Linked DNA regions of Chitinophaga caseinilytica. The main gene of each other region encodes a partner of the protein of the gene in region 2 in a complex. Links are inferred from orthologs where the notes say so. Each region holds a gene or a part of one and is shown on either strand. Other genes may lie near its edges.

What was found.
Region 1: the proteins of nuoH (region 2) and WJU22_RS00560 are in contact, whole or in part, in a cryo-EM structure (PDB 7NYH), measured with the Escherichia coli proteins. The link is inferred for Chitinophaga caseinilytica from one-to-one orthologs.

Annotation. Positions count from the first base shown.
Region 1 is NZ_CP150096.1:126,382-130,736, forward strand. What follows is about bases 1,569-4,355. They hold WJU22_RS00560 (NADH-quinone oxidoreductase subunit J), read right to left. Parts: upstream 3,310-4,355; coding sequence 2,827-3,309; downstream 1,569-2,826. Other genes in these bases: nuoL (NADH-quinone oxidoreductase subunit L), read right to left, coding at 1,569-2,474; nuoK (NADH-quinone oxidoreductase subunit NuoK), read right to left, coding at 2,497-2,814; nuoI (NADH-quinone oxidoreductase subunit NuoI), read right to left, coding at 3,326-3,844; nuoH (NADH-quinone oxidoreductase subunit NuoH), read right to left, coding at 3,864-4,355. Outside these bases: WJU22_RS00545 (NADH-quinone oxidoreductase subunit M), read right to left, coding at 1-550; more of nuoL, read right to left, coding at 576-1,568. UniProt on the Escherichia coli protein: NDH-1 shuttles electrons from NADH, via FMN and iron-sulfur (Fe-S) centers, to quinones in the respiratory chain. The immediate electron acceptor for the enzyme in this species is believed to be ubiquinone.
Region 2 is NZ_CP150096.1:3,804,561-3,810,495, reverse strand. The notes cover bases 1-2,797. They hold nuoH (NADH-quinone oxidoreductase subunit NuoH), read right to left. Parts: upstream 1,978-2,797; coding sequence 1,024-1,977; downstream 1-1,023. Other genes in these bases: nuoG (NADH-quinone oxidoreductase subunit NuoG), read right to left, coding at 2,002-2,797. Outside these bases: more of nuoG, read right to left, coding at 2,798-4,701; NADH-quinone oxidoreductase subunit NuoF, read right to left, coding at 4,698-5,935. UniProt on the Escherichia coli protein: NDH-1 shuttles electrons from NADH, via FMN and iron-sulfur (Fe-S) centers, to quinones in the respiratory chain. The immediate electron acceptor for the enzyme in this species is believed to be ubiquinone.

The DNA.
Region 1 (4,355 bases), 3.7 Mb from region 2 along the record:
AGGAGCCTTCGGTCTGGAAGTAGATATATATAATACCGACCAGCATGAGCAGCGAACCGGCGAAGGTGTAAACGAAGAACTTAAACGTCACCGGGATGGCTTTCTCGCCGCCCCACATGGAGCAGAGGAAGTATACGGGGATGAGGGCCAGTTCCCAGAACACGTAAAACAGCAGCGCGTCGTACGAAAGGAAAACGCCCAGCATGCCCGCCTGCGAAAGGAGCATCAGGCCGTAAAAGGCGCCCGATCTTTCGTAGTTACGGCTCAGTACGGTGGTGAAGATGAGCGGGAAGGAAATGGTCGTGAGCAGCACGAGCATGAGGCTCAGACCATCGAGGCCGAGGTTGATCTGGCTGCCGAGTTGGGGAATCCATTCGGCGGTGAAGCGCAGTGCTTCGGGAGCCGTACGGAATTGCGCCCAGGCGGCCAGGGTAACGGCCAGCGTGGCCAGTGAGGATATCAGGCTGAAAACCTTGGCGCCACGGCCGCTGAGTCCGAATGTAATCAGCCCCGTCACCAAAGGGATCAATATGAGTAATACTGTCAACATATCTTTTTCTTAATCCGCTATCGATTTATAAAAACAAACTGATCACAAACAATACGATCATACCAATCACCATGGCGAAGATGTAGAAGCCCACCTGGCCGTTCTGCAACAGCCTGGCGCGACCGCCACCCCATTTCACCGCGGCGCCCACACCGTTCACGAGGGCGTCTATGCCGGAGCGCTCCACCACTTCCTGGAAGAATTTGCTCAGCGACATTAATGGTTTCACGATGATGGCGTCGTACAGTTCGTCTACGTACCATTTATTTTCCAGGACTTTGGCAAAGCCGGTCGTGGGCTCACCGTTATCCGAATAGTTGGCGAATTTGCTGCGCGCCCAGAGGATCATCACGATTACCAGTCCGGTGCTGAGGCCCATCAGTCCCCATTCGAGGCTATGGCTCAGGTGATGTTCGTGCAGGAAAGGCGCGGAAGGCGCGAAGATGGGGCTGAGGTATTCTGCCAGCAGGTTGGGCACGCCGAACACGGCGGGCATCCCTACATAACCACCGATCACAGACAGGATGGCCAGCACGATCAGGGGGAAGGTGATGGCGGCGGGGCTTTCGTGCAGGTGGTGTTCCTGCTCGTGCGTGCCGCGGAATTTGCCGGTGAAGGTGATGTAGTACAGGCGGAACATGTAGAATGCAGTCATGAGCGCGCCGATGAGGGCGAGACCATAAATTACCGGGCTGTAGCCGAATGCGTGGGCGAGGATTTCATCTTTGGAGAAGAAACCGCTCAGCCCCGGGATCCCTGCGATGGCGAGGCAGCCGATGAGGAAGGTGAAGTTGGTGATGGGCATCCATTTCTTCAGGCCGCCCATCTTCCGGATGTCTTGCTCCCCGCCCATGGCGTGGATCACGGAACCCGAACCGAGGAACAGCAGGGCTTTGAAGAATGCGTGCGTCATCACGTGGAACACGGCGGCGGTGTAAGCGCCAACGCCCAGGGCGATGAACATGTATCCGAGTTGGCTCACGGTGGAGTAAGCCAGTACTTTCTTGATGTCGTTCTGCTTCAGTGCGATGGAAGCTGCGAGCAATGCGGTTACCAGGCCCACGAGCGTCACGATCGTCTGGATGTGCGGGGCGAGGGAATACATCACGTTGCTGCGGGCCACCATGTAGATACCGGCGGTCACCATCGTGGCCGCGTGGATGAGGGCGGAAACGGGGGTGGGGCCGGCCATGGCGTCGGGGAGCCAGGTGTACAGGGGGATCTGTGCAGATTTACCCATGGCGCCGATGAAGAGCAGCATGGCGATGGCGAAGAGCACGCCGCTGTTTTCACCAAGGCCGGCGGCCTGGGGCAGTACTTCGGAGAAGGTCACGGAGCCGAACTGCTGGATGAGCAGGAAGATGCCGAGCAGGAAACCGAAGTCGCCGATGCGGTTCATGATGAAAGCCTTGTTGGCGGCTTTATTGTACTCGATGTTTTTGAACCAGAACCCGATGAGCAGGTAGGAACAGAGGCCTACGCCTTCCCATCCGATGAACATCATCACATAGTTGGCGCCGAGCACGAGGATGAGCATGGAGAACACGAAGAGGTTGAGGTACGCGAAATAGCGTGCAAAACCTTCGTTCGGCTCGTCATGCATATAAGAGGTGGAGTAGATGTGGATCAGGGAGCCCACACCGGTGATGATCAGCAGGAACAAGGCGCTCAGCTGGTCTACCTGGAATGCGAAGGGGATGTGGAGGCTGCCTACGCTGATGAAATCGAACAGCGTAACTACCTGGGGCGTGAAGCCGGGCGTCCGCACTTCGAAGAAGATAAGCAAGCTGATCACAAAAGCTGCGACCACGCTGCCGCTACCTACGATGCCGGTGAGCGGCTTGGATAAATACCTCCTGCCCAATCCATTGATCAGGAAACCTAACAACGGTAAAAACGGTACCAGCCAAACAAGATGTATCATCGATCTATACTATTTTTTAATCCTAGTTTTTCAGTCTGCTGAGAATGTTGATGTCTACGGAATGGGTGTTCCGGTACATCATCACGATAATGGCGAGGCCCACGGAAACTTCCGCTGCGGCAACGACCATCACGAAGAAAACGAAGAGCTGCGCTGAGGCGGCGTCTATCCGCCCGGCGTCTACCCACATTTTGGAGAAAGCTACCAGCAACAGGTTCACGGCGTTGAGCATGAGCTCGATGCACATGAAGATGATGATGGCGTTCCGGCGCATCAGTACCCCCATGATGCCGATGCAAAACAGGGCGACGCTGAGAAAGATGTAATATTGAACGGGCATATCGAATGCGTTTTATTTCTTACCGATCACTACGGCGCCGACCATCGCGCTGAGGAACAGCACGCTGCTCAGTTCGAAGGGCACCACGTAAGAGGTGAACAATGTTTTACCGAGGTTTTGAACCAGGCCGATCTCCGTGTTGCCGCCGGGCTGGATGGCGGGGAGGCTCGCGTCGCGCAGGGCGGCTACGAGCACCAGCAGCAGCGCACCGCCGGAAATGGCGCCGGCGTATTTCAGCCAGTTGCGTTTCTGCGGCTCGATGTCGGCGTTGAGGTTCATCATCATCAATACGAAGAGGAACAGTACCATGATGGCGCCGGTGTACACGATGAGGTGAACAACGAACAGGAACTGTGCGTTCAGCATGATGTAATGGCCCGCGATGGCGACGAAGCAGGTGATCATGCAAAGCACGCTGTTCACGGGGTTCTTGCTCAGGATCACGCCCAGTGCGGATGCGATGGCGATCGCAGACAGCACTGTAAAGATTATCATATCGATTCCCATTGCCTTATTGGTTGTTTTCTTTGATTTGTTTTTGAGGATGGGGGATCAGCATGTCTTCCTTCCCGTAAATGAACCCTTTACGCTGGTAGTTCGCCGGCGCGAAGGTTTCAGACATGTAAACCGCCTGTTTCGGGCAGGCTTCTTCACAGAAACCGCAGAAGATGCAGCGCAGCATGTTGATCTCGTAACGCGCGGCGTATTTCTCCTCACGGTACAGATGCTCCTCGCCCGGCAGGCGCTCGGCCGCTTCCATGGTGATCGCTTCGGCAGGACAAGCCACTGCGCACAACCCGCAGGCCGTACAGCGCTCGCGTCCCATTTCGTCGCGGTTCAGGATGTGCAGCCCGCGGAACACGGGGCTGAACGGGCGCGTCTCTTCGGGATAGTTCACCGTCGCTTTCTTCTTGAAAAGGTGCTTCAGGGTAATGCCCATACCTTTCGCTATCGCAGGCAGATAAAGTTTCTCCGCAAAGGTCATGGGCCTCCTGTCTACCGGCGTTGCCCTGTTGGTTAAAGATTGCATATGATGAGTTTCTTGAAGTTTAAAAATTAAAACCATTCTCACGGAAAAGGATCACGGCGCCGGTAATGAGCATATTCAGCAATGCCAGCGGGATCAATACTTTCCATCCGAGCTTCATGAGCTGATCGTATCGGAACCGCGGGATCGTCCACCGCACCCACATAAAGAAGAAGATGAAGAATAACGTCTTGAGGAACAGCGCCGCAATTCCGAGGACCGTCAGCAGATTACCGTCTATCCCCAGTTTGTCCATGAAAGGGAAGGCGTATCCGCCCCAATACAGCGTGGCCATCAGCACGGAGCTGATGAACATGTTGATGTATTCGGCGAAGAGGTAGAAGCCCAGTTTCATGGATGAATATTCGAGGTGGTAACCGCCGTTCAGTTCGTTTTCCGCTTCGGGAAGGTCGAACGGCGTACGGTTGGTTTCCGCGAAAGAGCAGATGAGGAAGATGAGGAAGCCGATGGGCTGGAGGAACACGAACCAGATGCCTTCGCGCTGTTGCTCCAC
Region 2 (5,935 bases):
TTTTCTTTTGGCGGCCGAGGTGATAAGCCCCTACGATCCCCGCCATCAGCAGCATGCCCGCCAGCTCAACAGCCAGGATGTAAGGGCCGAACAAACTTTGGCCCACCGCCTTCGGGTCTACCACTTTGATCTCCGCGCCCGTATCCACAGGCTGCACCATGAGGAAGATCAGCTCGGCCAGCAGTACGAGGCATAGTATCGACGGACCGATCCATACGCCCGGCGTCATCCAGCTGCGCTCTTCGCCGGCGGTCTGGCTCCCGAGGCTGAGCATCATCACGAAAAATATGATCAGCACCATGATGGCGCCCGCGTAAATGATCAGCTCCAGCGCCGCCATGAACGGCGCCCCATACAGGTAAAACACCACCGCCACGCTGATCAGCGATACGATGAAGTACAGCAGCGCATGCATGATGTTGTACCGGGTGATGACCATGATGGTCGACAAAACGGCCACAGCGGCGGCGATATAAAATGCGGTTCCCATACCGAACGGTTTTTAAGGTAACAGACTGCGCACGTTGACCGGCGGCTCCTCGTGCTGGGCTTCTCCCTTGTCTTTCCCGGCGATGGCCATGCCCGCCACGCGGTAATAGTTGTAGCCGGGATATTTGCCCTGGCTATTGATCAGCAGGTCTTCCTTTTCATACACCAGGTTCTGCCGGTCGTATTCCGCCATTTCGAAATCGGGCAGCAATTGTATGGCGTAGGTAGGACAGGCCTCTTCACAGAACCCGCAGAAGATGCAGCGGGAAAAGTTGATGCGGAAGAAGCCGGGATAGCGCCGCCCGTCGGGGCCTTCGGCAGCCTGCAGCGAAATGCAGTCTACCGGGCATGCGGCGGCGCAGAGATAGCAGCCCACGCAGCGCTCGCCGCCGTCAGGGTCGCGGGTGAGCGCAATGCGGCCGCGCCAGCGTGCGGGAAGGGGGCTTTTTCTTCCGGGTACTGGTACGTTTCGCGTTTGTGGAACATGTGCAGGAACACCAGCCACATACTTCTGAGTAAACTGAACATAACCGGTCATTTATCGATGAACAATTTGATGGCCGCCGTGCCGAGCAGGTTGAGCAAAGACAGCGGGAACAATACCTTCCATCCGTATTCCATCAGCTGATCGTACCGCGGCCGCGGCATGGAAGCGCGCAGCAGGATGAAGACTATGATGAACACGAACGTTTTCAGTACAAACCAGATCACGCCGGGCAGGAAGGCGGGGCCCAGCCATCCTCCGAAATACAGCGTCACGATCATGGAGGAAATGAGGGTGATGCCGAGATATTCCCCGATGAAGAACATCCCGAATTTCATTCCCGAATATTCTGAGTGGAAACCCGCCACCAGTTCGCTTTCCGCTTCCGGGATATCGAACGGCAGGCGGTGCGTTTCGGCGATGCCTGCGATGAAGAAGATGAGGAAACCCAGTAACTGCGGGAATATATACCACATCCCGCGCTGCGCTTCCACGATCTGCCCAAGGTTGAACGTACCGCTGAGGATGACCGTTCCCATGAGCGCCAGGCCCATGAACACTTCGTAGCTGATCATCTGCGACGCGCCCCGCATGGCGCCCAGCAATGCGTATTTATTGTTGGACGCCCATCCCCCCAGCACAATGCTGTACACGCCCAGCGAAGACATCGCCAGGAAAAAAAGTAACCCGATGTTCATGTCGGCCACCACGATCCCCGGCCCGAAAGGCACCACGGCAAAAGCCATGAGCACACTCGCCACCACCACCGCCGGCGCAAACACGAATACGACCTTGTCCGCAAACGGCGGGATCCAGTCTTCCTTGAAAAACAGTTTCAGCGTATCCGCCAGCACGATGAGGATGCCGAAAGGTCCTGCCCGGTTGGGGCCATACCTGTCCTGCCAGAGCGCCAGCACCCGCCTTTCGAGCCAGATGAGGCCGGCCGCCGTATTGAGCAGTACGAACAGTACGCCGCCGATGATCCACCAGTATTGTGCTTCCATATCGAAATGTTTTAACGTTGTCGTTTACGCCTGCATCTTCGCCAGTACCGGCAAATCCACTACGGGCGAATGCGGCAGTCCCGCGTTCACGCCCGCCAGCCCGCGCGGCATCCAATGGTTGGCCCTGGCCACCAGCTTGCAGGTATGATGGTCCATTTCCACCGTCACCCAGTTACCGGGCGTGATGTTCCATTGCGCGAGATCGTCCGGGTTGAGGAAAATGCAGCAAAAATCAGATGCGTTTTTCGCGATGCCGGATGTGTACATGCTCAGCTCCTCCGACCCGAAAATGTTATAGACCGGTATGATGTGCACATGCCCCGGGATCGGCACGAACGTGTCCGGTGCCTCATGGAAATACGGTGGCCCACCGTTCACATGCGGTTCCAGCAGGCGGATGCCCGGGTCGCCGCCATGGAGGTGCCCTCCTATTTCCTGCTGGTATTTGTTCACGGATTGTACGGAATTCCAGCCCGGCGACCAGAAGAACGGAATGAGCGGTGCCGGCGGTTCTCCCCTGAAACCTTCCATGGTGAAGGACAGCGGCGTATCCTCGTCTTCCGCGGGCTTGGGCTCGCTCACGTTCACATTCGCATCCATGGCCGTTCGCCCGCTGTAGCGGTGCGGCTCGCGGGGGATGCGCTGCCCGTTGATCCTGAAATCGGCGTGCGGCGCGAGATGCTGTACGGATGCGAGAGCCGGCATACCGGTAGTCAGCGCCCAATCGATATCGTCGAGGTTATGGAGGCCGTGGAGCGATGGCACCTGCGCGCGCTCCGCGATCTGGAGGCACCAGCGCCAGCTTTCCTGCACGTCGCCTTTGGGAACGTACACCTGGTAGTAACGCTGCGCGCGGCCTTCGTTGTTGACGACGGTGCCGTCGGCTTCAGCGAAGGTCCCCGCGGGCAGCAGCACCGTCGCTTTCTCGGCGGTGCGGTTGTATAAATGATCGATGAGGATGACATCCTGCGCATGCAGGAAAAATTCGTCGATAAGATGTTCGTCTGCGCGGCGGTAGAGATCGTTTTCCAGCACGATCACCGTATCCGCCTCTCCCTGCCGCAACACATCGATGGCCGTATCGAGCCGGTGGCCGCCGAGCATTTCGAGGCCAAGACTGTTCACTTCCGGCAACGTGAGGCTAAGCATGGGATTGCGGCCTTTGTGTTGTAACGCCCAGGCCACGTTGGCCGCGGCTTTCATCATATGATCGCATCCGCTGCCGTACCCGCCGATGATCAGCGGCCGCTCCGCCGCCAGCAGCGCCACCGCTATTTTTTCGGCCAGCGCGGTTTCTTCCGGCGTCAATCCGGTAATGGGCCCGATGTCGGCCCCTAACTGCTGCGCCACCGCGAAACCCAGTCGCGCCAACTGTTCGGGCGCGCCGCGTTGCACGGCTTCCGCCAGTTCGTCCAGCTTGGTGGGGATGGTGTTGAATATGAAAAGCGGCCCATGATCTTCCTGCACCGCTTCGCGCACGGCGGCGTCCTGCCATTCGGCCAGGTGGATCTGCCCCATGGCGTCGGCCTCCGGCTTCCGCCGAACGGCCTGCCGCACCGCCAATGCGAGCATGGGCGCGGTATTGGTGAGGTCTTCGCCCAAAATAAATACCGCATCGGCCTGCCCTGCTTCCTGCAGGGAAGGCGTACGAACGGGCCCGTCGCGGAGGATTTTCAATGCGAGGGAAGTATGGTCATGGTCCGAATCGGACATGCCGAGGTAGAAATTGTCGTCTCCCACCAGCAGCTTCAGCGCGAAATTCGATTCCAGGCTGGCGCGTGGCGAGCCGATGCCGATGGTGCGGCCGTTCTTCAACCGCGCCGCCACCTGGCCCAGCACCTGTTCCTTATTGACCGTACCATTGGAATGCGGGCGGAACGCGGGTTGCAGGATGCGCTGGTCGCTGTTGACGAACTCATATCCATACCTTCCGCGATCGCAGAGAAAATAGCCGTTCACTTCGCCGTTGTAGCGGTTGGCGATCTGGCGCAGGGAACCGTAACGCTCGCCGGCGCTCGTGTTGCATCCCAGGGAGCAGCCCTGGCAGACCGACGGCGCCCAGGTCATGTCCCACTTCCGGGTGTAATGCGATTTGAGGGTTTTGTCGGTAAACACGCCGGTGGGACAAACTTCCGCAAGATTCCCGCTGAACTCACTTTCCAGCCGGCCGCTTTCGCATCGCCCGAAATACACGTGGTTGTGTGCGGCGAACACGTTGAGGTCTTTTCCGCCGGCATAGTCTTTATAAAAACGCACGCACCGGTAACACTGGATGCAGCGGTTCATTTCGTGGTTGAGGAAGGGCCCGAGGTCCTGGTTCTCGTACGTCCGTTTGGAGAAGCGGTAATTGCGGTACGTGTGGCCCGTCATCACCGTCATGTCCTGCAAATGGCAGGAGCCGCCTTCATCGCACACGGCGCAATCGTGCGGGTGGTTGGTCATGAGCCAGCCGATGACCTGGTCGCGAAAAGCCTTTGCGCCAGGGTCTTCCAGCGAAAGCCGGAGATTGTCGCGCACAGGCTCCATGCATCCCATCACCAGGCGCCCCGTTTTATCGTCTTCGTCCTTGAACACTTTCACGGCGCATTGCCTGCAGGCGCCCACGGAGCCAAGCGCCGGGTGCCAGCAGAAGTACGGAAGGTTTAAACCCAGCTCCAGACAGGCTTCCAGGAGATTCTTCCCCGGCTTCACTTCGTATGGCTTGTTATCGATGTAGATGGTCATAAGTGATGGGTATGATGGAGGTGAGCGGATGCGGGAGCGGCCGGCACGGGGTCGTGATACGGACAGCGGTGTTCCCGGATGTGTCTTTCAAAATCGTCGCGGAAATATTTGAGCGCGCTTTGCAAAGGCTCCATGGCACCGGGCGCCAGCGCGCAGAAAGTGTTCCCTGGCCCGAGCCATTCGGTATGGCGGAGCAGGAGCTCGAGGTCTTCGTTGCGCCCCCTTCCCTGCTCGATGGCCCAGAGGAGCTTTTCCGTCCAGGGAAGGCCTTCGCGGCAGGGTGTGCAGAAACCGCAGGATTCCTGTGCGAAGAAGTGCTCGAGGTTGTGTACGAACCCGACGGGACAGGTCTGATCGTCGAGCACCACCATCGTTCCCGTTCCCAAACGACTGCCTGCTGCGGCAACGCCGGCGAAATCGAGGGTGATATCCATGTGTTTTTCGATGAGGAAGTCGGTGGATGCGCCGCCCGGCAACACGCCCCGGAAACCGAAGCCGTTTTTCATGCCGCCGGCGTAATCTTCCATCAATTCGCGCATCGTGATGCCCATGGGGAGTTCCCAGGCGCCGGGTTTGTTCACGCGGCCGGAAACGCCGTAAATTTTGGTGCCGCCGTCGGCCGTTCTGCTCAGTGATTTAAACCAGTCTGCGCCTTTATTGACGATATGGGGGATGAACGACAGTGTTTCGACGTTGTTGACGATGGTGGGTTTGCCGAACAGTCCGGAGACTTGCGGGAACGGGGGTTTGGCGCGCGGCGTGGCGCGTTTGCCTTCGAGGGAATTGAGGAGCGCGGTTTCTTCGCCGCACATGTATCTCCCCACGCCCGTATGCAAATGCATTTCAAGGGAATACCCGGTGCCGAGGATATCTTTTCCCAGGTACCCCGCATCATACGCCTCCGCGATCGCCTTCCGCACAGCGATGGCCGCGTCTTTATACGCCCAGCGGAGGAACACGAACGCTTCGGTGGCCTGAATCGCGTACGCCGCTACGATCATCCCTTCCAGCAGCTGATGGGGATTGCCTTCCAGCAGCCATCTGTCTTTGAACGTTCCCGGTTCCATTTCGTCGGCATTGGCCACGAGGTACTTGGGGCCGGGAACGTCCATCGGCACGAAGCTCCACTTCATGCCGGTGCTGAATCCCGCGCCGCCACGGCCTTTCATGTTGGATTCCTTCACCAGTGCCGTCACTTCCTGCGGCTGCATATGGCGAACCGCCTTGCGCACGG